DNA from 2 places in the Pseudomonas maumuensis genome. Region 1 is predicted to be linked to the other one. Evidence: predicted binding sites of a transcription regulator. Region 1 holds the regulator's gene; the other holds the start of a gene.
What was found. The regulator FliA, encoded in region 1, starts transcription of late flagellar genes. The targets are predictions, from matches to a motif close to CTAAAGTTTNNNNNNNNNNNGCCGNTAA.

Region 1 (12,053 bases):
GCCCCCGGCCAGATCGACCCGTGGCGGGAAGAAGATCCAGCGGACGATCTGCAAGGCACGCTTGAACGATGACAACGGCGACTGCAGCAATGCCGCCGCCAGGGTACCGCCCAGCACGATCAGCGCCGCCGGGCCGTTGATCAGCGCACCGACGTGGCCGCCCTCCATGAAATTACCGCCGACGATGGCGACAAAGGCGAGGATCAGGCCGATCAGGCTCAACACATCCATCAGACGCAAGCCTCGACCAGGTGCTTGCCGATCTCGTCCAGGCTGTAGACGGCGTCGGCGAGGTTGGCCTTGACGATGGCCATGGGCATGCCATAGATCACGCAGCTGGCTTCATCCTGCGCCCACACGGTGCTGCCACCCTGCTTGAGCAGGCGCGCGCCTTCGCGGCCATCGGCGCCCATGCCGGTGAGAACCACCGAGAGCACCTTGTCGCCGTAGGATTTTGCGGCGGAGCCGAAGGTGATATCCACGCAAGGCTTGTAGTTCAAACGTTCGTCGCCCGGCAGGATCTTCACCGTGCCACGGCCGTCGACCATCATCTGCTTGCCACCCGGAGCCAGCAGGGCCAGGCCAGGGCGCAACACGTCACCGTCCTCGGCCTCCTTGACGCTGATCTTGCACAATTTGTCCAAGCGTTCGGCAAAGGCCTTGGTGAAGGCAGCCGGCATGTGCTGGATCAGCACGATCGGCGCCGGGAAACCGGCGGGCAGCTGGGTCAGCACCCGCTGCAGCGCCACCGGGCCACCCGTGGAGGTGCCGATGGCGACCAGTTTGTATGGCTTGCGCTTGGGTGCCGGCGAATGCGCGGCAGCCGGTGCCGCGGCACGGGCCGGGGCGGCAGTGCGCGCAGGCGCGGTGCCAGCGAAGCTGCTGGCTGGGGCGTGGCTGCTGGCCGGCGTCGGCGCTGCTGCCGGTGCCGGGCTGGAATAGGCACTGAAGCGGCGATTGCTGCGCGAGATGGTGTGGACCTTCTCGCACAGCATCTGCTTGACCTTTTCCGGGTTGCGCGAGATGTCTTCGAAATTCTTCGGCAGGTAGTCGACCGCACCGGCATCCAGGGCATCGAGGGTGACGCGGGCGCCTTCGTGGGTCAACGAGGAGAACATCAATACCGGCGTCGGGCAGCGCTGCATGATGTGGCGCACTGCGGTGATGCCGTCCATCATGGGCATTTCATAGTCCATGGTGATGACATCGGGTTTGAGCGCCAGCGCCTGGTCGATCGCTTCCTTGCCGTTGGTCGCGGTACCCACGACCTGGATCGTCGGGTCCGCAGAGAGAATTTCCGAGACGCGGCGGCGGAAGAAACCGGAATCATCCACCACCAGGACCTTGACTGCCATAAACACTCCGTTAGGCGGCGCACCCGCCTGGGCGCGCCACCGAAATCAAATACGCCGGGCGGCGTAACGCTTGAGCATGCTCGGGACGTCGAGGATCAGCGCGATACGGCCGTCACCGGTGATGGTCGCGCCGGACATGCCCGGGGTGCCCTGCAGCATCTTGCCCAGCGGCTTGATCACCACCTCTTCCTGGCCGACCAACTGATCGACGACGAAACCGATGCGCTGGGTGCCAACCGAGAGGATCACCACGTGACCTTCGTGCTGCTCCTCGTGCTCCTGGTCCTGGACCAGCCAACGCTTGAGGTAGAACAGCGGTAGCGCCTTGTCGCGCACGATCACCACTTCCTGGCCGTCGACCACGTTGGTGCGCGACAGGTCGAGGTGGAAGATCTCGTTGACGTTGACCAGCGGGAAGGCGAAGGCCTGGTTGCCCAGCATCACCATCAGCGTCGGCATGATCGCCAGGGTCAGCGGCACCTTGATGACGATCTTCGAACCCTGGCCTTTGGCCGAGAAGATGTTGATCGAGCCGTTGAGCTGGGAAATCTTGGTCTTCACCACGTCCATGCCGACGCCGCGGCCGGATACGTCGGAAATCTCGGTCTTGGTCGAGAAGCCCGGGGCGAAGATCAGGTTGTAGCAGTCCGACTCGCTCAGGCGATCGGCCGCATCCTTGTCCATCAGGCCCTTTTCCACGGCCTTGGCGCGCAGGATGCTCGGGTCCATGCCCTTGCCGTCGTCGGAGATCGACAGCAGGATGTGGTCGCCCTCCTGCTCGGCGGACAGCACCACCCGGCCCATGCGCGACTTGCCAGAAGCCTCGCGCTCGTCGGGCATTTCGACGCCATGGTCGACGGCGTTGCGCACCAAGTGCACCAACGGGTCGGCCAGGGCCTCGACCAGGTTCTTGTCGAGGTCGGTCTCTTCGCCGACCAGTTCCAGGTTGATCTCTTTCTTCAACTGGCGGGCCAGGTCGCGAACCAGGCGCGGGAAGCGGCCGAAGACTTTCTTGATCGGCTGCATGCGGGTCTTCATGACCGCGGTCTGCAGGTCGGCGGTGACCACATCGAGGTTGGACACGGCCTTGGACATCGCCTCGTCGCCGCTGTTGAGCCCCAGGCGCACCAGGCGGTTACGCACCAGCACCAGTTCGCCGACCATATTCATGATCTCGTCCAGACGCGCGGTGTCGACCCGTACGGTGGTCTCCGCCTCGCTGGCGCCGTGCTTTTCGGCAGCCGGCGCCGGCGCGCGGGCCGGGGCAGCAGGCTTGGCAGCGGCTGGCGCAGGTGCCGGCGCAGGCTTGGCAACCGGCTTGGCTTCGGCCTTGGCCGCGACCGGGGCGGCTGCGACGGCGGCGGCAGGCGCCGCGGCAACAGCTGCTTCGCCAGAAAACTTGCCCTTGCCGTGCAACTGGTCGAGCAACGCCTCGAATTCGTGTTCGGTAATGCTCTCGTCAGCCGCCGCGGGTGCGGCGCTGGCTACAGGCGCAGCGACGCCAGGCAATGCGTCGACGGCGAAGGTGCCTTTGCCATGCAACTGATCGAGCAGCGACTCGAACTCGTCGTCGGTGATCTCGTCGCTGGCCGGGGCCGCAGGCACACTGGCAGCGGCATCGGGCGAAAACTGGCCCTTGCCGTGCAGTTGGTCGAGCAACGACTCGAATTCGGCGTCGGTAATCTCGTCACCGCCAGCGCTGAGCTGTTCACCCTGCAGCTGCTCATGAACCTGAGCTTCGGCCTTGACCGCATCGAGCGAATCGAGCAGTTGCTCGAACTCGGTGTCGGTGATGTCGGGCTCGGCGGCCGGGGCCTCGTCGACCGAGGCGACCTCTTCCACCGGGGCAGCCACTTCGGCACCACCGGGTTCGGCCAGACGCGACAGCGCAGCCAGCAGTTCCGGCGTGGCCGGCGTGATGTCGGTGCGCTCACGCACCTGACCGAACATGCTGTTGACCGTGTCGAGTGCTTCGAGCACCACGTCCATCAGCTCCGCGTCGACCCGGCGCTCACCCTTGCGCAGAATGTCGAACACGTTCTCGGCAATGTGGCAGCACTCCACCAACTCGTTGAGCTGAAGGAAGCCGGCGCCCCCTTTTACAGTGTGGAAACCGCGGAAAATCGCATTGAGCAGGTCCGCATCATCGGGTCGGCTTTCCAGCTCGACCAATTGCTCGGACAGTTGCTCGAGGATTTCGCCGGCTTCTACCAGGAAATCCTGGAGGATTTCTTCATCGGCGCCGAAGCTCATTAAACGTGCTCCTTAAAAACCCAGGCTGGACAACAGATCGTCGACATCGTCCTGGCTGGACACGACGTCTTCACGCTTATCGGCATGAATCTGCGGACCTTCACCCCGAGTCGGATGTTTTTCTTGATCTTTTTCAGCGCGCAGCTGCTGGTGGTCATGTTCGATACCGGCAAAACGGTCGACCTGGCTTGCCATCAGCACGAGCTTGAGCAGATTGCTTTCGACTTCGGTAACCAAGGTGGTCACCCGCTTGATCACCTGGCCGGTGAGATCCTGATAATCCTGGGCCAGGACGATATCGTTGATATGGCCCGCGACCTTCTGATTACCCTCGGCGCTATGCGTCAGGAAACTGTCCACGCGCTTGACCAGCTCACGGAATTCCGGCGCCGCCACCTCGCGGCGCATGAAACGCTGCCAGTCGGCGGAAAGGTTCTGGGCCTCGCTGGCAAGGTCGTTGAGCACCGGGGTGCATGCCTCCGCCAGGTCCATGGTGCGGTTGGCCGCACCTTCGGTGAGGCGAACCACGTAGGAGAGGCGCTCGGCGGCATCGGTAATCTGCGACACTTCCTCGGCCTGCGGCATGGCCGGGTCGATCTGGAAGTTGACGATCGCACTGTGCAGCTCGCGGGTGAGCTTGCCGACTTCCTGGTACAGCCCGCGGTCGCGGGTCTGGTTCAGTTGGTGGATCAGCTGCACCGCCTCACCGAAGCGGCCGCGCTCGAGGCTCTCGACCAGCTCCTGGGCATGCTTCTTCAGGGTTGATTCGAACTCACCCAAAGAGTTGTTGGTTGACTCCATTGCGCCCCCCAGACGTGACTCAGCCGTTGACGCGTTCGAAGATCTTTTCGATCTTTTCTTTCAGCGCCAGAGCAGTGAAAGGCTTGACCACATAGCCGTTGACGCCGGCCTGGGCCGCTTCGATGATCTGCTCACGCTTGGCTTCTGCGGTGACCATCAACACCGGCAGGTGCTTGAGACGCTCGTCGGCGCGAACGGCGCGCAGCAGGTCGATACCGGTCATGCCCGGCATGTTCCAGTCGGTTACCAGGAAGTCAAAAGGCTCGCTGTTGAGCATCGGCAGTGCCGTGTTGCCGTCATCAGCTTCCTTGACGTTGGTGAACCCCAGGTCACGCAACAGGTTCTTGATGATCCGCCGCATCGTCGAAAAGTCGTCAACGATGAGGATTTTCATGTCTTTGTTCAATTAGACCTCCAAGCAGTCTTTAACGCGCTCGGCGCCGAGCGCGCGCTCAATCAATTCGGCACTACAAAAAAACGACTGCACTGAACCTGGGTTCAACGTGCCCGCCACTCCCCAAGGCGGCTACGCAAACGCGCGGCGCACTGGCTGTGCAACTGGCTGACACGGGATTCGCTGACCCCCAGCACCTCACCGATTTCCTTGAGGTTCAACTCTTCGTCGTAGTACAGCGCCAGGACCAGGCGTTCGCGCTCCGGCAGGTTGGCGATCGCATCGGCCAGCGCAGCCTGGAAGCGCTCGTCTTCCAGATCACGCGCCGGCTCCAACTGGCCGCTGGCTCCGTCCTCGTGCAGCCCTTCATGCTCGCCGTCCTGCAAAAGGTCGTCGAAACTGAACAGGCGGCTGCCCAAGGTGTCATTCAGAATCCCGTAGTAATCATCGAGACTCAATTGGAGTTCGGCAGCAACCTCGTGATCTTTAGCGTCACGGCCCGTCTTTGCTTCGACACAGCGGATCGCGTCACTGACCATGCGCGTGTTGCGATGCACCGAGCGTGGTGCCCAATCACCCTTGCGCACCTCGTCGAGCATGGCGCCGCGGATGCGGATACCGGCGTAGGTCTCGAAACTGGCACCCTTGCTGGCATCGTATTTATTGGCCACTTCCAGCAGGCCGATCATCCCGGCCTGGATCAGATCCTCGACCTGGACATTGGCCGGCAGGCGCGCCAGCAGGTGGTAGGCGATACGCTTGACCAACGGCGCGTAGCGCTCGATCAGCTCGTACTGCGCGTCCTTGGCGGCCTTGCTGTACATCTTGAAACCGCTCGCGTTCATAGCACCGGCCCTGCACTGGTGGGTTGCACCAGGCGCTCGACAAAGAATTCCAGATGCCCACGCGGGTTGGCAGGCAGCGGCCAGCTATCGACCTTCTGCGCGATGGCCTTGAACGCCAGCGCACACTTGGACCGAGGGAAGGCCTCATAGACCGCCCGCTGCTTCTGCACGGCCTTGCGCACGCATTCGTCGTAAGGCACGGCACCGACATATTGTAGGGCGACGTCGAGGAAGCGGTCCGTGACCTTGGTCAACTTGGCGAAAAGGTTGCGGCCTTCCTGCGGGCTCTGGGCCATGTTGGCCAGCACACGGAATCGATTCATCCCGTAATCACGGTTGAGCAGCTTGATCAGCGCATAGGCGTCGGTGATCGAGGTCGGCTCGTCGCACACCACCAGCAACACTTCCTGGGCGGCGCGAACAAAGCTGACCACCGAGTCACCGATACCCGCAGCCGTGTCGATCACCAGCACATCGAGATTGTCGCCGATATCGCTGAAGGCCTGAATCAGGCCGGCGTGCTGCGCGGGCGCCAGATGCACCATGCTTTGCGTGCCGGAGGCCGCCGGGACGATGCGCACACCGCCAGGCCCCTGCAACAGTACGTCACGCAACTCGCAGCGGCCTTCGATCACGTCGGCGAGGGTGCGCTTGGGCGTGAGCCCCAGCAGAACGTCGACATTGGCCAGGCCCAGGTCGGCGTCCAGCAACATCACCCGGCGGCCGAGCTCGGCCAGCGCCAGGGACAGGTTCACTGAAACGTTAGTCTTGCCGACGCCACCTTTGCCACCGGTCACGGCGATCACCTGTACGGGATGCATGCTACCCATGTCTGTTCTTTACCTTGTCTCGCTTGGACCCAGGCCACATGAGGGGCTGAACATTCAAGGCCACGGTCCGGCCGGGCAACCCCATGATGTAGGTACTTTGCACAGTATTCACCCTCAACCCGCGCGCTTGCCAGGGCTGTGGTACAGATCAGCGAACATGTCGGCCATGGCCTCGTCGCTGGGCTCTTCCTGCAATTGCACACTGACAGCGCGGCTTACCAACTGGTGCTTGCGCGGTAGCTGCAGGTCGTCGGGAATGCGCGGCCCATCGGTCAGATAGGCCACCGGCAACTCATGACTGATAGCCAGGCTCAGCACTTCACCGAGACAGGCCGTTTCGTCGAGTTTGGTCAGGATGCAACCGGCCAGCCCACAGCGTTTGTAGCTGTGGTAGGCGGCGGTGAGCACCTGCTTCTGGCTGGTGGTCGCCAGCACCAGGTAATTCTTCGCGGCGATGCCGCGCCCGGCCAGGGTCTCGAGCTGCATGCGCAGCGCCGGGTCGCTGGCCTGCAGGCCGGCGGTGTCGATCAGCACCACACGCTTGCGCAGCAGCGGCTCCAGGGCCTGGGCCAGCGACTCGCCCGGGTCGACATAGGTGACCGGCACGTTGAGGATACGCCCCAGCGTCTTGAGCTGCTCCTGGGCACCGATGCGGAAGCTGTCCATGCTCACCAGCGCCAGGTTGTTCGCGCCGTACTTGAGCACGTAGCGCGCGGCCAGCTTGGCCAGCGTGGTGGTCTTGCCCATGCCGGCCGGGCCGACCATGGCGATCACCCCGCCCTCTTCGATCGGTTCGATCTCGGGCACGTCGATCATCCGCGCCAGGTGCGCCAGGACCATGCGCCAGGCATGACGTGGTTCTTCGATGCCGGCGGTGAGGTCGAGCAGCTCGCGGGCCAAGCCACCGGAAAGGCCAAGGCGCTGCAGCCGGCGCCAGAGGTTGGCCTGCTGCGGCTTGCTGCCTTGCAGCTGGCTCCAGGCGAGCGAACCGAGCTGGACTTCCAGCAACTCGCGCAAGCCGGTCAACTCAAAACGCATGGCATCGAACAGGCGTGGATCAACAGGTGCCGACGCAGGCGCGACAACCGGCGCGGGCTCATCGACATGCGGCTCGATCAACGGCTCCGAGGCGGTCAGCGGTTGCCCGGCGAACAATTGCCGGTTACCGCCTTCGCTGGCTTCGCCACGCCCGCTCAGCTCGGCCTGGGCGTTGACGATGCGCGACTGCGTCTTGCGCAGCTCGTCTTCGAGCTCAGCGTTGGGCACGCGCGGGGCCAGGGCGGACAGCTTGTAGTCCAGCGCAGCCGTCAGCTCGACACCGCCGGCGATGCGCCGGTTGCCGATGATGGCGGCGTCGGAGCCGAGCTCATCACGGACCAGCTTCATGGCCTGACGCATATCGGCGGCAAAAAAACGCTTAACTTGCATAACCCACTACCTCAGCCGTTGGGGCCCACGGTGGCAACGATGGTGACTTGCTTGTTGTCAGGTATTTCCTGATACGCCAAAACATGCAAATTCGGTACAGCCAGGCGGCCGAAGCGCGACAGCATGGCACGGATCGGGCCGGCAACCAGAAGTATGGCCGGCTGGCCCTGCATTTCCTGGCGCTGGGCTGCCTCGATCAACGAACGCTGAAGCTTTTCGGCCATGCTCGGCTCAAGAAGAACACCATCTTCCTGACCTTGCCCGGCCCTTTGCAGACTATTGAGCAAGATTTGTTCCAACCTTGGCTCAAGGGTGATCACAGGCAGCTCCGACTCAACGCCGACAATGCTTTGCACGATGGCGCGGGACAATCCGACGCGCACCAGCGCCACCAGCGCGGCGGTATCTTGACTCTTCGCCGCATTGTTGGCGATGGCTTCGGCAATACTGCGAATGTCGCGCACCGGCACCTGTTCGGCGAGCAATGCCTGTAGAACTTTAAGCAGACCCGACAAGGAAATGACACCCGGCACCACCTCTTCGGCCAGTTTCGGCGAAACCTTGGCCAGCACCTGCAGCAATTGCACCACCTCCTCGTGCCCGATCAGCTCGTGGCAGTGCTTCTGCAGTATCTGGTTCAGGTGGGTGGCGACCACGGTACTGGCGTCCACCACCGTATAGCCCAGCGATTGCGCCTGGGCGCGCTGGCCGACATCGATCCATACCGCCTCCAGGCCAAACGCCGGGTCTCGCGAGGCAATGCCGTTGAGCGTGCCGAACACCTGGCCGGGGTTGATCGCCAGCTCCCGGTCGGGGTAGATCTCGGCTTCGGCCAGGATCACGCCCATCAGCGTCAGGCGATAGGCGCTGGGCTGCAGGTCAAGGTTGTCGCGAATATGCACGGTGGGCATGAGGAAGCCCAGGTCTTGGGAAAGCTTTTTGCGCACGCCCTTGATCCGCGCCAGCAACTGCCCACCCTGGTTGCGGTCGACCAGCGGAATCAGCCGGTAGCCGACTTCCAGGCCGATCATGTCGATGGGAGTGACGTCGTCCCAGCCCAGCTCCTTGGTTTCCATGGCGCGCTGCGGTGACGGCAGCAGGTCCTGCTGACGCTGCACCTCCTGCAAGGCGACGACCTTGGCCTTCTGCTGTTTCTTCCAGACCAGATAGGCGCCGCCACCGGCGAGGGCGCCGAGGCTGAGGAAGGCGACATGAGGCATGCCCGGCACCAACCCCATGACGATCATCAGACCGGCAGAGACGGCCAGGGCCTTGGGCGAATCGAACATCTGCCGATTGATCAGCTTGCCCATGTCCTCGGAGCCCGAGGCGCGGGTAACCATGATCGCAGCGGCGGTGGACAGCAACAGCGATGGCAACTGCGCCACCAAACCGTCACCGATGGTCAACAGGGCATAGACCTTGCCGGCATCGGCGAAGGTCATGTTGTGCTGCAGCATACCGATGAGCATGCCGCCGATGAGGTTGATGAACAGAATCAGCAAACCGGCAATGGCGTCGCCGCGCACGAACTTGCTGGCACCGTCCATGGAACCGTAGAACTCGGCCTCCTGGGCGACCTCGGCACGGCGGGCCTTGGCCTGGACCTGGTCGATCAGGCCGGCGTTGAGGTCGGCATCGATGGCCATCTGCTTGCCGGGCATGGCGTCGAGGGTGAAGCGTGCGCTCACCTCGGAAATGCGCCCGGCGCCCTTGGTAACCACCACGAAGTTGATGATCATGAGGATGGCGAACACTACCGCACCGACGACGTAGTTGCCGCCGATCACCACTTCACCGAAGGCCTGGATCACCTTGCCCGCAGCGCCGTGGCCTTCCTGGCCGTGAAGCATGACCACGCGGGTGGAAGCGACGTTGAGCGCCAGGCGCAGCAAGGTCGCCACCAGCAGAATGGTCGGGAAGGCAGCGAAATCCAGCGGACGCAAGGCATACACGCAGACCAGCAGGACCACGATCGACAGGGCGATGTTGAAGGTGAAGAACACGTCGAGCAGGAACGGCGGGATCGGCAACATCATCATTGCCAGCATCACCAGCAGGAGCAGCGGCACACCGAGATTGCCCCGACCGAGACCGGCCAGGTTGTTACGGGCACTGCTGATTAACTGAGTGCGATCCACCGCGATTCCTCTTCAAGCAAAACTTTGACGCCTGCGTGGCGACTGGCGCTGCCTTTGCAAGAAGCTTTCCAACTTTTCTGAGAACAGGCATTTTTGAGGGGCTCGGATTCCGCATACCCCAAAAAACAACAAACCTGGCGCGAACAAAAAACCCGCATCACTCTCGCGATGCGGGTTCTTGGACAGCCCGGCTCAACCCAGACCTATCACCGCTCCAGCAGAATCCGCAGCATACGCCGCAACGGCTCGGCAGCCCCCCACAGCAGCTGGTCACCGACGGTGAAGGCACCCAGGTACTGCGATCCCATGTTCAACTTGCGCAGCCGCCCAACCGGTACGTTCAGGGTTCCGGTGACCTGTGTCGGGCTCAGCTCCTGCATGCTGATCTCACGCTGGTTCGGCACCAGCTTCACCCAAGGGTTGTGCTGGCTGATCATGCCTTCGATATCCGCCAGTGGCACGTCCTTGTTCAACTTGATGGTCAGCGCCTGGCTGTGGCAGCGCATGGCGCCGATACGCACGCAGATGCCGTCGACCGGGATCGGGCTCTTGAAGCGACCGAGGATCTTGTTGGTCTCGGCCTGGGCTTTCCACTCTTCGCGGCTCTGGCCGTTCGGCAGTTCCTTGTCGATCCACGGGATCAGGCTGCCGGCCAGCGGCACGCCGAAGTTGTCGGTCGGGAAGCCTTCGCCACGCATGGCCTCGGCCACCTTGCGGTCGATGTCGAGGATGGCGCTGGCCGGGTTGGCCAGATCGTCGGCGACCGCCGCGTGAATACCGCCCATCTGCTTGATCAGCTCACGCATGTTCTGCGCGCCGGCACCCGACGCCGCCTGGTAGGTCATGGCGCTCATCCACTCGACCAGACCGGCTTCGAACAGGCCGCCCAGGCCCATCAGCATCAGACTGACAGTGCAGTTGCCGCCGATGTAGTTCTTGGTGCCCGCATCCAGCTGCTGGTCGATGACCTTGCGGTTGACCGGGTCGAGGATGATCACCGCGTCGTCCTGCATGCGCAGGGACGAGGCGGCGTCGATCCAGTAGCCCTGCCAGCCGGCTTCGCGCAGCTTGGGGAACACTTCGTTGGTGTAGTCGCCACCCTGGCAGGTCAGGATAACGTCGAGGGTCTTGAGCTCTTCGATGTTGTAGGCATCCTTGAGCGGCGCAATGTCCTTGCCCACCGCAGGGCCCTGACCACCGACATTGGAGGTGGTGAAGAACACCGGCTCGATCAGGTCGAAGTCCTGCTCTTCGAGCATCCGCTGCATGAGCACCGAACCGACCATTCCACGCCAACCGATCAGACCTACACGTTTCATCGCAACTACACCTTTGCTAAAAGTGGGCCGCCACCGGGAGTTTTGGGTGGCGGGCCAGAGAGATTACAGATTCCGCAGCGCTGCGACTACTGCATCGCCCATTTCCTGCGTACCGACCTTGCGGCAACCTTCGGAGAAGATGTCACCAGTACGCAGGCCCTGGTCCAGCACCAGGCTCACGGCCTGCTCGATGGCCTCGGCGGCGACCGTCTGGTTGAAGCTGTAGCGCAGCATCATCGACACCGAGAGGATGGTCGCCAGCGGGTTGGCGATGCCCTGCCCGGCGATGTCCGGCGCCGAACCGTGGCACGGCTCGTACATGCCCTTGTTAGCCGCATCCAACGACGCCGATGGCAACATGCCGATGGAACCGGTGAGCATGGAAGCCTCATCCGACAAAATGTCGCCGAACATGTTGTCGGTCACCACCACGTCGAACTGCTTGGGCGCACGCACCAGCTGCATGGCGGCGTTGTCCACGTACATGTGGCTCAGCTCGACGTCCGGGTAGTCCTTGGCCACTTCCTCGACCACTTCGCGCCACAGCTGGCTGGAGGCCAGGACGTTGGCCTTGTCCACCGAGCACAGCTTCTTGCCGCGCACACGGGCCATGTCGAAGCCGACGCGGGCGATGCGGCGCACTTCGCTTTCGCTGTATGGCAGGGTGTCGTAAGCCTGGCGCTCGCC
Region 2 (12,053 bases), 2.4 Mb from region 1:
TGTCCTGGTACGCCTGTACCAGTTTGTTGCGTACCTGGGTCATGGCCTGGAACGACACCGAAGCCTTTTGCGAGGCAATCATCACGTCAGTCAGGTCGACACCGCTCTTGCCGATCTCGAAGGCGTTGGCCAGCTGGCTGGATGCCTGTTGCGTCTCATGCACCTTGCCAATGGCCTGCCCGAGCATGTCGGCGAAACTGCTCTGGCCCGGCGCCAGCTCAGGCGCGGCGACAGCCTTGGGCAGGGACATGGCATCGGCCTGCATGGCACGCATATCCAACATCAGACGATTGAATTCAACACCTTGGGTCATGGACTTCTCTCTCCGGCGGCCGCATTTTTTTGACACTCATGCAGCGAATGGGTTGGTGCTAGCAAGAGGAGTGCCAGCCAACCCGAAAAACGTTCAAAACGACACATCAACCAAACAGGCTGGCCTCGACGTCCAACCCTGCGTCACGCATCTGCGCCAGCTTGTAGCGCAAGGTGCGCGGGCTGATACCCAGACGCTCGGCGGCCTCCTTGCGACGCCCGCGCTCGGCGCGCAAGGTGTCGATGATCATCTGGAACTCGTGGCGCCGCATGTCATCACCCAGACCGCCGACTTCGGCGTCCGACTCGGCAGATAATGGCTCAATACTGGCCACCTTCGGCACCGACAACGGAATGGCGCCGGCCAGACAGAAATCCGCCGCCTCGATCACCCCACCCTGCTGCAGAATCAACGCCCGCTGCATGGCGTTGTCCAGCTCCCGCACGTTGCCCGGCCAGGCGTATGCCCGCAGGCAAGCCTGCGCGTCGGCGGACAACCTCACCTGGGCATGGCGCATCTTCGCCACGTGGCGCGCCAACAGGCGCTCAGCCAACGGCAAGATATCGGCGGGACGCTCGCGCAGGGCCCGCCAGGCCATGGGGAACACCGAAAGGCGGTAGTACAGGTCTTCACGGAAGCGCCCGGCCGCCACCTCACCCACCAGGTCACGGTTGGTCGTGGCGAGAATGCGGATATCCAGGGCGATGGGCTTGCGCCCACCGACGCGCTCGACCTCGCGCTCCTGCAGCACACGCAACAGCTTGGCCTGCAACCCCAGCGGCATCTCGGAAATCTCGTCGAGCAGCAAGGTGCCACCATCGGCTTGCTCGAACTTGCCAGCCTGCGCGGCAATCGCCCCGGTGAAGGCGCCCTTCTCATGGCCGAACAGGGTCGCCTCGAGCATGTTGTCCGGGATCGCCGCGCAGTTGATCGCCACGAACGGCTGATCGGCCCGCCGCGACTGCTGATGGATGTAGCGCGCCAATACTTCCTTGCCCGTCCCGGATTCGCCGGAGATCAGCACCGTCGAGTCGCTTTGCGCGACCCTGGCCGCCAGCTCCAGCAATTGACGACTGGCCGGCTCGCAAGCCACCGGCCCCTCTTCATCGGTCGACACCCCACCCCCGGTGGCATGGCGCGCCACCAGGCTGATCAGGGCCTTGGGCTCGAAAGGCTTCACCAGGTAATCGGCGGCGCCTTGGCGCATGGCCTCGACGGCCCGCTCCACAGCCGCGTGAGCCGTCATCAGCAACACCGGAAGGTGCGGATGATGGCGGCGCAACTGCGCCAGCAGTTGATGCCCATCCATGCCCGGCATGTTCACGTCACTGACCACCAGGCCGAAGGACTCTTCGGCCACTGCCAGCAGAGCATCTTCCGCGCTGCCGACGGCGCGATGGCAGAACCCGCCAAGCTCCAGGGTATCGGCCAACGCCTGGCGCAGGATCCGATCATCCTCCACCAGCAGAACCTTGACGCTCATTGAATGGCCTCCAGCCGTCCATCGATCAATGGCAACACGACGCTGACACAGGTGCCACGCCCAACCTTCGAGCGCAGGCTCAGCGTACCGCGATGCGCCCGCACCACGGCCTGAACCACCGCCAGGCCCAGGCCGGTGCCAGTGGCCTTGGTGGTCAGGAAGGGTTCACCCAAGCGCGCCAGCACTCCTGGGTCGATGCCGCTGCCAGCGTCACTGACGCACACCCGCAGGCTATCTTCGCGACGCGACAGGTGAACCTTCAGCCTCGCCGGCTCGCTGCTGGCCTGCAGGGCATTTTCAATCAGGTTGAGCAGCGCGCCGACCAATGTATCGCGGTTGCACAGCAACTCGCCCAGGTGACTGTCGCACTGCCAGCGCACCGCATGCCCCTGGACATGCACATGGGCCGCCTGCTGCAACGCCTGGAACAGCGCTTTCGGACTGATCCGATCATTGAGCGGCAACTCGCCACGGGCAAACACCAGCATGTCGCGCACTTGATGCTCGAGTTCGTGCAGGCGCTCCTTGAGGTTGCCGGCGAAGCGCTGGCGGGTCTCGTCCGCCAACACCTGCTCAGGGTCGGCCAGATGACTGGCATACAGCATCGCTGCCGACAGCGGCGTGCGGATCTGATGGGCCAGGGACGCGACCATGCGCCCCAAGGACGACAGACGCTCGTGCCGCGCCAACTGGTCCTGCATACGACGGGTTTCGGTCAGGTCATTGAGCAACACCAACTGGCCGGGCTCGGCGTCGAGGGAGCGCGTGGCGATGGACAGGCGACGCCCGTCGCGCAGCGATACCTCGTGACCGTCATCCTCCCGCGGGGCGAAGCTGCGGGCGATCACCTGGCGCCACAGCACGCCCACCAACGGCTCACCGAGCAATTCGCAGGCCGCTGGATTGGCTTCGCGCACGAAGCCCTCGGCATCGATCACGATGACACCGCCCGGCAGCAGGTCCAGCAGGTTCTGCAGACGGTTGGCCAGGCGCTCCTTCTCATCCAGCTCGGCCATGCGCTGCGCACTGACCACCGCCAGCTCGCCCTTGAGCTCGCTGACGCGGGCCTCGAGCATGTTGTAGGACTGACTCAGCTGACTGGAGACCTGATCGAACAGGGCAAACGCCTGCTCAAGACCCTGCCGGCTTTCCTGCTCGAGCGGGGTGTGCCCGCGCGAATCGTGGGCTGGGGAACGGTGGGCGGCCTGGGGCATCGTGCTCTCTCGCGTGGCTGACCGTCATAAAAACGGTATGTTGCCAGCGGTGTAGCAATAGCCGTGCCGGAGATGGGGATAATGGCAAGCGGGCTTGTTGATCGAACTCAATGGCCGGAGCGGTTACCCACCCCGGCCACTTCGACTTGCCGGGCGAAATCAGTCGTCCGCCTGTTCCTCGCCGCCCTGGCGGCTCATGCCGTACTTGCGCATCTTCTCGACCAAGGTGGTACGCCGGATACGCAACCGCTCGGCGGCACGGGCGACGATACCATTGGCATCGTCCAGCGCCTGCTGGATCAGCCCTTGCTCGAGACTGCCGAGGTAATCCTTCAGGTCCAACCCCTCAGGCGGCAACATGGCATGGTTGGCGAAGCTCGGCGCATGTCCGTTGATCGCCACGCGCTCCTCGAGATCGCTGCGCAGGCTGTCGACCAACTGCTCGTCTTCGTCGTCCACGTAGCGGAACTTCTTCGGCAGCTCTGCTACGCCGATCACCCCATAGGGATGCATGATCGCCATGCGCTCCACCAGGTTGGCCAGTTCGCGGACGTTGCCCGGCCAGCCATGGCGGCACAGCGACATGATCGAGGCGGAGTTGAAGCGAATCGAACCGCGCTTTTCATGCTCCATGCGCGAGATCAGTTCGTTCATCAACAGCGGGATGTCTTCCACCCGCTCACGCAATGGCGCCATCTCGATAGGGAACACGTTCAGCCGGTAATACAAATCCTCACGGAAAGTCCCGTCCTCGATCATGGTCTCCAGGTTCTTGTGCGTCGCGGCAATGATGCGCACATCGATGCTTTGGGTCTTGTTGCTACCGACCCGCTCGAAAGTACGCTCCTGCAGCACGCGCAATAGCTTGACCTGCATCGGCAGCGGCATGTCGCCGATCTCGTCGAGGAACAGGGTACCGCCGTTGGCCAGCTCGAAACGCCCAGCACGACTGGTGATCGCGCCGGTGAAGGCCCCCTTCTCGTGACCGAACAGCTCGCTCTCGAGCAGCTCCGCCGGGATCGCACCGCAGTTGACCGGCACGAACGGCGCTTCGCGGCGCTTGGAGTGGTAGTGCAGGTTACGCGCAACCACCTCCTTGCCGGTACCGGACTCACCAAGGATCAGCACGCTGGCGTCGGTGTCGGCCACCTGCTGCATCATCTGCCGCACATGCTGGATGGCACGGCTAGTACCCACCAGGCTGCGGAACAGATTGGGCTCGCGCTGGCGACCGCGCTCGCGAGCCTGGTCATACATTTCGCGGTAGACCTGGGCACGGTGCAGGGAGTCGAGCAACTGGCTGTAGCTCGGCGGCATCTCGAGATTGGAGAGCACGCGACGACGCAGGTCGTCGGGGAAGTCCGCGGAAGAAATTTCACCCAGAAGCAGAACCGGAAGGAACTCATCCCATCCGACCACTGTCTTAAGGAGCCCCAGCACACTGGCTGGGGCATTTACGGTCCCGATCAGGACACACAGCACTTCACGACTGGAAGACAAACCTTCGACCACCTGCTGCCAGTCCTGGCTGGAGCAAGAAAGGTTTTCTTCGCCGAGAAAATTCAGGACCACCGCCAGATCGCGGCGGCGTTCGCTGTCGTCATCGATCAGGAGAATCTTGGTTTCACGCCACATGCAATAGCAACTTCCCTAGTCATATCGGCGCCCGAAGGCATGCACGACATCATTCCGACTGAATGGTCAGTGTTCGGACGTCTGAATATCGAAAACAGCCACTAGTAAAGTCAAAAAGACCGAAGCAGTCAAATTTATGGCGCCTCTTACTCAGTTCGGTGCATCTTAACTGAATAAATGGTAAACCTTCGACGCATTCTTTGCTTGGTTGATCTGGGTCATTTCATCGGCGATGGCCTGCCGCTCACCGGTAGTGACGCTGACCAGCTCGCCATAGACCTGCAACAGCCCTTCCAACCGCTCCCTGACCAGCGCCTCGTCCAATGCCGGGGCACTGAGCATGTCGTCGATGCAGGCGCGGCAGGTTTCGTCGAGCCTGCCAATGGCTTCCCAGTCGCGCGCCCCCAAGGCCTGGAGCAGGGCATCACGGGTGTCGTCGAATCGTTGCAGCGCGCTATTCACCTTGCTCTCCCCTTCCCCGCCTCAGGCGGGCTGTTGCGCATCGGCAATTGCATCCCAGCCGGTCTTGACGGTGATCAGCAACTGCGCGACCTCGTCGATGATCGCCGGGTCGTTGTCGATGTTGGCCTGCATCAAGCGATTGGTCATGTAAGCGTAGAGACTGGACAACTGCTCGATGTAGGCAGGGTCTTCGCTCTTCTGCGCGTCGAGGCCGTCGTTAAGCCCGATGATGATGTCGATGGCCTTGCCGAGCATCAGACCTTTCTCGGCGATGTCGCCACGGGCCAGCGCACCTTTGGCCTGGGCCATGCGATCGAGCCCACCCTCCATCAGCATCTGCACCAAACGATGGGGCGTTGCTTCGGAAATCTGGGCATGGGAATTGACCTTCTGGTACTGACGAAGGGCTCTCATGGGATTCATCTTGCGACCTCGTGACGGGCAAAAACGGTAGGTTCGATAGTCCTTGTATCGGGCCGGCGGCGCAAAACTTTACCGACCGATGCATGAAGCCGGGCATCATGCCCGGACTTCACGCAACACTCACGGATTATTTGTCGCTCTTGGCGTTGTTCAACGCATTGAGCGTGCCCAGCACATTCTGCTGCTGCTGGCGCAACTGGGAGACCAGGGTATCCATGTTGTTGTACTTGTCCTGCAGGCTGACGCGCAGGGCTTCCATGCGGGTATCCAGCGTGTCCTGCTCGGTCTTGAGCTTGGTCAGGCTTTCGGACAAGGCCTTGGAGCGCTCGGCCAGGGTGCCGGTGCTGGCCTTGGCATAGGGCTCTGTGGCCTTCTGCAGACGCGCCAGCAGGCCATCCTTGCCATTGAAGATGCTGGTCAGGTCACCGGCGTTGGTAGCCGCCGCCTTGTCCCACTTCTTGTCGTCGAGACTGAGCGTACCGCCATCCTGGGACGAGGTTACACCAAAGGCGGCAAGCGACTTCATCGTGCCGTTGCCGGAAAGCGCGTTCATTTCTTCACGGATCGAAGACATCAATGCACGCATGGACGCATCACCCGTGAGCGTGGCGGCAGTCATGGTGCCGTCGGCATTCTTCGTCACTTTGGTCTCGGCGTTGACCGCCTTGATCAGCGCGTTGTAGGTGTCGATGAAACCTTTCAGACCCGACTTCAACGCGCTGGAGCTGGTGGTCAGCGACAGCGTGGTATTGAGGAACTCTTTGTTATCTTTGTCCTTGGGCGAAACACCCACCAGCTTGATATTCAGGCCGCTCACCGCGTCGCTGATATCGTTGCTCTTGGACTCCATGGAGATGCCATCGAGCTTGTACTTGGCATTCTGGGGCGGATCCACGACCGTGTACCCGGTGTCGATGCCCGAATTCCCCGACAGAGTGATATCGGAACCCACCCCCATCTTGTTGGAGGTGATCACCAGGCGCGAACCCGAGGCGTCGGTCAGTACGTTGGCACTCAGACCCGCAGTCCCGAACTGGCTGTTGATCGCTTCACGCACCTGCTGCAACGTGGCGCCCGGCGGGATACTCACGTCGTGGTTCTTGCCATTCTGGGTAATGGTCAGCTTGGTTGCCGTGCTACCGGGATTGACCACGCTATTAGCGCCACCGGCGTACACCTTGGTGGACACTTTGGACGCAGACGCCAACTGCTCCACCACCAGGTTGAACGAGCCAGTGGCCGCACCCGCACCTGCGGTAATGGTGGCGACTTTCTCGTCGGAAGACTTCAGCGCCAGACCACCGAAGCTGTTGTCGTTGGTCATGCTGGTCAGAGCACCACGGAAGGCATCCAGGGCCGCCTGGATCTTGCCGATCGAGGACAATGTGGTGGTTGCCTTCAGTGTCTGGGTATTGATCTGTGCCTGCTTCGGCGCCTTCTGCGCGTCCACCAGGGACTTCACAATCGCCTGGGTATCGATGCCCGATCCGATACCGCTGATAGTTGAACCTGCCATCATTGCTCTCCTTGTTCGGTAGCTGCCGGGTCCTTGACGACTACACGCCTCAAATGACCGACAGCAACAAAAATCATGCCAGCCTACACCTTGTCGTCAAACAACAGGCTGCCGGCTTCGCTGAGGCTTTGTGCCAGCTTCAGCGCGGTTTCCGACGGGAGTTGGCGGATCACATCACCGGATTCGGTGGCGATCACCTTGACCACTACCCGGCCGGTGGAATCATCGATTGAAAAATCCAGCTTGCGCTGGCTCGATTGGACGAAATCACGGATATCGCCAACCGCCTTCTCCAGGTCTTCGCGGGTGTGCGGCTTGTCATCGGCAGCCACGGTTTCCGGCACCTTGGCAGGCACCAGCGGGTCCTTGGCAGTCGCCACTGCCTGAGGCAGCACCGGAGGATACACCTGGTTCAGCTTGACACTCATGTCCATGCTTCGAACTCCTCATGTCAAAAAAGCGAAAGGGCACGTAAACGCGCCCTTCCACCTCTTACTCAGGCGCCTGAATTACTGAAGCAGTTTCAGGACCGAGGAAGGCAGCTGGTTAGCCTGCGACAGGATCGCAGTCGAAGCCTGCTGCAGGGTCTGCTGCTTGGTCAGCTCTGCAGTTTCCGAAGCGAAGTCCACGTCCTGCACGGTGGAACGGGCAGCGGTGGAGTTCTTCTGGATGTTCTGCAGGTTGTCGACGGTGGTGGTCAGACGGTTCTGGGTAGCACCCAGGCCCGAACGGACGCTGTCGATCGAACCGATGGCCTTGTCGATAACGGCCAGGGCGTTCTGGGCCTTGGTGGCGTCGGTGACGTCGGTGTTGGCGATGGTGGTCTTGACCGACGAAGCGTCGGTACCGGCGTCGAACAGGCCGGTAACACCAGCGCCGCTCAGAGCGTAGCCCTTGGCCGAGTCCAGGTTCACAGCGCCAGTGGCGATCAGGCCGTCAGCCAGAGCGACGCCAGCACCGTAGGCGCCCGAGCCGTCCTTGGTTGCAATAGTGATGGTACCGGCAGCGGTGGAGTTGGCGAACGAGATGTTCTCACCGGTGTCGGACTTGACCGACAGGGTGCCTTTGGCTTCGTCGTAGTTGACGCTGATGCCCAGTTTGGCAGCGTTCGACTTCAGCTGGTCAGCCAGGTTGGCGGTGTCTTTGACGCCGACGAACTTGGTGGTCTGGCCGCCAACGGTCATGTCGAAGGTAGCAGGAGCGGTAGCAGCACCGGCGCCGACAACGAACTGAGCTTCGGTGCTGGCGGTAGCGCTCAGGCCACCAATGGAACCGTTCAGCTGGCTGGCGATGGTCTTGGCGGAAGCGCCAGCAGCGATGGTGACCGCAGCGGTCTGGCCGTTACCGGTTACGTTGACCAGGCCACCGGCAACACCGGTGTTGCTTGGAGCAACGCCCATGCTCTTGACCTGCTGGGAACCGATGTTGCTGGCAGCAACGTTTTCCAGGGTCAGGTTGATGGTTTCGTTGGCGTTGGCGCCGACCTGGATGGCCTTGGTGCCGTAGGAACCGTCCAGCAGCTTCTGGCCACCAAAGGTGGTGGTGGTGGAGATACGGTTCAGTTCGGCAGTCAGAGCCTGGTATTCGTCGTTGTTCGACTTACGGTCGTCGGCGCTCAGGGAGCCAGTGGCCGAGGACAGTGCCAGGGTACGCATTTTCTGCAGGATGTCGGTCGAAGCCTGCATCGCGCCTTCGGCGGTCTGGGCGATCGAGATACCGTCGTTGGCGTTCTTGACTGCCTGGCCCAGGCCGTTGATCTGGCTGGTCAGACGGTTGGCGATCTGCAGGCCGGCAGCGTCGTCTTTGGCGCTGTTGATGCGCAGGCCGGAAGACAGGCGCTGCATCGAAGTGGTCTGGGCGGTGCTGGCCTTGTTCAGGTTAACCTGAGTAGTAACCGAAGCAATGTTGGTGTTTACAGTTAAAGCCATGACGAAATCCTCGTTGGATGGGTACTGCGGCTTCCGGCCCTGGCATCCGCCGGGTATGGCCTAGAGAACCTTCGTAATGTTTATCGTCGTCTGCGTGGGTTGCTTGAGGGCATTTTCGAAAAAAAAATGCCATCACCCAGCCACCCCCATAAAATCAGGGGTTTATCGATTCGGCGACGGACGATCGGGGCCTGCTGTACAGGCCATCGCGGGGCAAACCCGCCCCCTTCCATAGGGACCACTCCAACCCTTTTGCGCATAAAAAAACGCCTGGCGGAATACGCCAGGCGTTTTTTTCGAGACCGCCTCGAATCAGTCGCGATAGATAATTGCCGAACCCCAGGACAACCCCACACCGAAACCACTGATGGCCACACGCCGCCAGCTGCTATCGAACATGTGCTTCTGCAGCAGCAGCGGCACGCTGGAGGACACGGTATTACCGGTCTCGAGCATGTCCTTGACGAACTTCTCCGGATGCTGCTCCTCGAAGCGTCGCGCCACGGCATCGACGATCGCCGCACTGCCCTGGTGAATGCAGAACGCATCGATGTCCGAGGACTGCAGGCCGCTGGCCGCGAGCAATTCATGCAGGTGCGCCGGCACCTTGACCAGCGCGAAGTTGAATACCTGGCGACCGTTCATGAAGAAGGTGCCATCACTGACCTTCAGGTGCTCGGCACCCGAGCCGTCGGTACCGAAACGCGCCTCACCCAACTGCCAGACGGCATTTTCGCCCATCCAGGTGGCGGTGGCGGCATCGCCGAACAACATGGTGGTGTTACGGTCTTCCGGATCGACGATCTTCGAATACGGGTCGGCAGTGATCAGCAGGCCGTTTTTCAACCCCGCCGCCTGCATGAAACCCTTGATGGCGTAAAGGCCATAGACATAACCGGAGCAGCCCAGCGACACATCGAAGGCCGCCACGCGAGTCGACAGACCCAGCTTGTTCTGGACGATCGCCGCGGTGTGCGGCAAGCCCTCTTCGTCACCGTTCTGGGTGACCACGATCAGCACATCGATCGCCTGCGGATCCAGCTCCGGGTTGTTGGCGAACAGTGCCCGGGCCGCCTCGACACAAAGGTCGGACGTCTCCTGCTCCTCGGCCTTGCGCGGCAGGAAAGAGGCGCCGATCTTGCCGAACATGAACTCTTCGTCCTTGCCGAACTTCGCACCCTGGACGTAGTTGTCCAGGCCAGCGGTGGGCACATAACTCGCGATGCTTTTGATGCCAATCATTCTGGCTTCCCAATGAAAACAGCCAAAGACCGCCACTCGATGAATTGAGGGCGCCACCTACCGGGTCGAGGGCCATAGGCCTCGGCCAGGCCGACATCTGGCCTGCCCTTCTGCGCACCGGTAACAAAATGCTGCAGCAGCTGCCGCATAGAATACAAGGAAGATGCACGATTTGACTCATTAGTCACAGTCAATTATCGCGGAGCTCGTCTCGCGGCAGCGGGCCAGACACGAAAAAGCCCCGGCAGCGAGGCGCTGGCCGGGGCTTTTTCGTGAGCGCGCACTCAGAGCTTGTTGAACAGGCTCAGCTGCGAGATACGCGAGAAGGCCAACTGAGAAGCTTCGAGCATGGCCTGCTGCAGCGTCAGCATGATCGACGCCTCGGCCATATCGGTGTTACCGATAGCGTCCTGGGTAACCTTGTTGGCCGTGGTCAGGCTGGTGTTTTCCTGGCGCTGGATATCGATCGAGTTGCCGCGCGCACCGATGGAACCTCGAGTGATATCCACCTGCTCGCGGGCACTGGCGAGATTGGCCACCGCCGAGGCGACGGCGTTTTTGATCGCGATGTTGTCGCCCGCGGTGCCAGGTGGCGCATCCAACGCCGAACGCAGCTGGCTGAGGGTTTCCAGCACGCTCTGGTTCTGATGGTTGTTCGCGTTGACGGCGAACTGGTCACCCGCCTGCGGCGTGCCAGACACCTGGTAAGTCACACCCGCCACCGTCAGCGACGGCGCGGTGAAGGTCCCGCTGCCTACCGGCTTGCTGTCGGCAGTCAAAGGCTGGGCATAGAACTCGTAAGTGTTGGCACCGGTAAACTTGATCACCGCGCCATTACTTGGGAAGGTGCTGCGGTAAGCTGCCTGGTCGGTCACGGCACTGCTGGTGACCTGCGCGCTGGAGGGGTTGCCGGCGCCACGCACGGTGGTCAGCGAATCGGGACGGGCCTGCACACTGAACTCACGACCGGCGAAGACGGCATTGGCGTCATCACCTTCTTTCAGCGATGCCGTGATTTCGAACTCGACTCCACGCAAGGCGATGCGGTTTCCCCCCTCGGCCTTGCTGTCGAAAGTGCCATTGGTCGGCGTCTCGGCGGTGATGTCGTTGCCCAGCGCATCGGTCACCGTGTACTGGGTGGCGCTGGTGAAGGTGATCTTGTACGGCTGGCCTGCGGTGAAGCTGCTGTTGAAGCTGTTGTTCGAGGTCAGCAACCCCGGCGAAAGCGCGACCTTGCCGTCATCAACCGGCGGCGCCACCAGGCTGGACTCGGTACGGCTCTTGTTCTTGGCCGAATCGAAGATACTGAAACCCGTGTCGTTGGTAGCCAGGCTCAAGGTGTCGGAGACCTGCAGGCTCAGCTGGGTCTGGTCGCCCTGGTAGCTGTAGCTGCCATCGGCATTACGCACATAGGGTGGCGACGAGGTCTTGGTGCCACCGAACATGTAGTCGCCATTGGCATCGCGCGAGTTGAGCAGGCCGAAGATATTGGCCTCGATCTCTTTCAGTTCGCTGCTGATGGAAACCCGATCGGCGTCGGTCACACCAGCGCCACCAGCACGCAGGGCCAGCTCGCTGGCGCGCTGCATGGCCTCGTTGATGGTGGCCAGCACGCTCTCTTCCTGCAGCAGCGAGTTGTTCACCGTGGTCATGTTGCCGTCGTACTGTTTGAGCAGCGCCTGCTGCTGTTGCAGCAGCAACAGGCGTGCAGCGCCGACCGGATCGTCGGCGGCGGTCTGGATGCGCACACCGGTGTCGATCTGCGTCTTGCTCTTCATCAAGTCAGCGAAGTTCTTGGTGTAGCTACTGGCGCTCGACTCATAGAACTGAGCAGTGG

Region 2: the regulator FliA is predicted to act here: its motif matches at 9,055-9,082, upstream of KSS90_RS08025 (flagellin N-terminal helical domain-containing protein).

What each region holds. Positions count from the first base shown of each region.
Region 1 covers NZ_CP077077.1:4,104,931-4,116,983, forward strand. The annotation lists gene KSS90_RS18295 (flagellar motor protein) at 1-231, opposite strand, end outside; gene KSS90_RS18300 (protein-glutamate methylesterase/protein-glutamine glutaminase) at 231-1,355, opposite strand; gene KSS90_RS18305 (chemotaxis protein CheA) at 1,401-3,608, opposite strand; gene KSS90_RS18310 (protein phosphatase CheZ) at 3,621-4,409, opposite strand; gene KSS90_RS18315 (chemotaxis response regulator CheY) at 4,429-4,803, opposite strand; gene fliA (RNA polymerase sigma factor FliA) at 4,908-5,648, opposite strand; gene fleN (flagellar synthesis regulator FleN) at 5,645-6,478, opposite strand; gene flhF (flagellar biosynthesis GTPase FlhF) at 6,593-7,906, opposite strand; gene flhA (flagellar biosynthesis protein FlhA) at 7,918-10,047, opposite strand; gene asd (aspartate-semialdehyde dehydrogenase) at 10,254-11,366, opposite strand; gene leuB (3-isopropylmalate dehydrogenase) at 11,430-12,053, opposite strand, start outside.
Region 2 covers NZ_CP077077.1:1,734,028-1,746,080, reverse strand. The annotation lists gene fliE (flagellar hook-basal body complex protein FliE) at 1-313, opposite strand, end outside; gene KSS90_RS08060 (sigma-54-dependent transcriptional regulator) at 420-1,796, opposite strand; gene KSS90_RS08055 (sensor histidine kinase) at 1,793-3,010, opposite strand; gene fleQ (transcriptional regulator FleQ) at 3,170-4,645, opposite strand; gene fliT (flagellar protein FliT) at 4,811-5,107, opposite strand; gene fliS (flagellar export chaperone FliS) at 5,129-5,530, opposite strand; gene fliD (flagellar filament capping protein FliD) at 5,658-7,046, opposite strand; gene KSS90_RS08030 (flagellar protein FlaG) at 7,130-7,480, opposite strand; gene KSS90_RS08025 (flagellin N-terminal helical domain-containing protein) at 7,556-8,974, opposite strand; gene KSS90_RS08020 (ketoacyl-ACP synthase III) at 9,287-10,216, opposite strand; gene KSS90_RS08015 (flagellar hook-associated protein 3) at 10,501-12,053, opposite strand, start outside.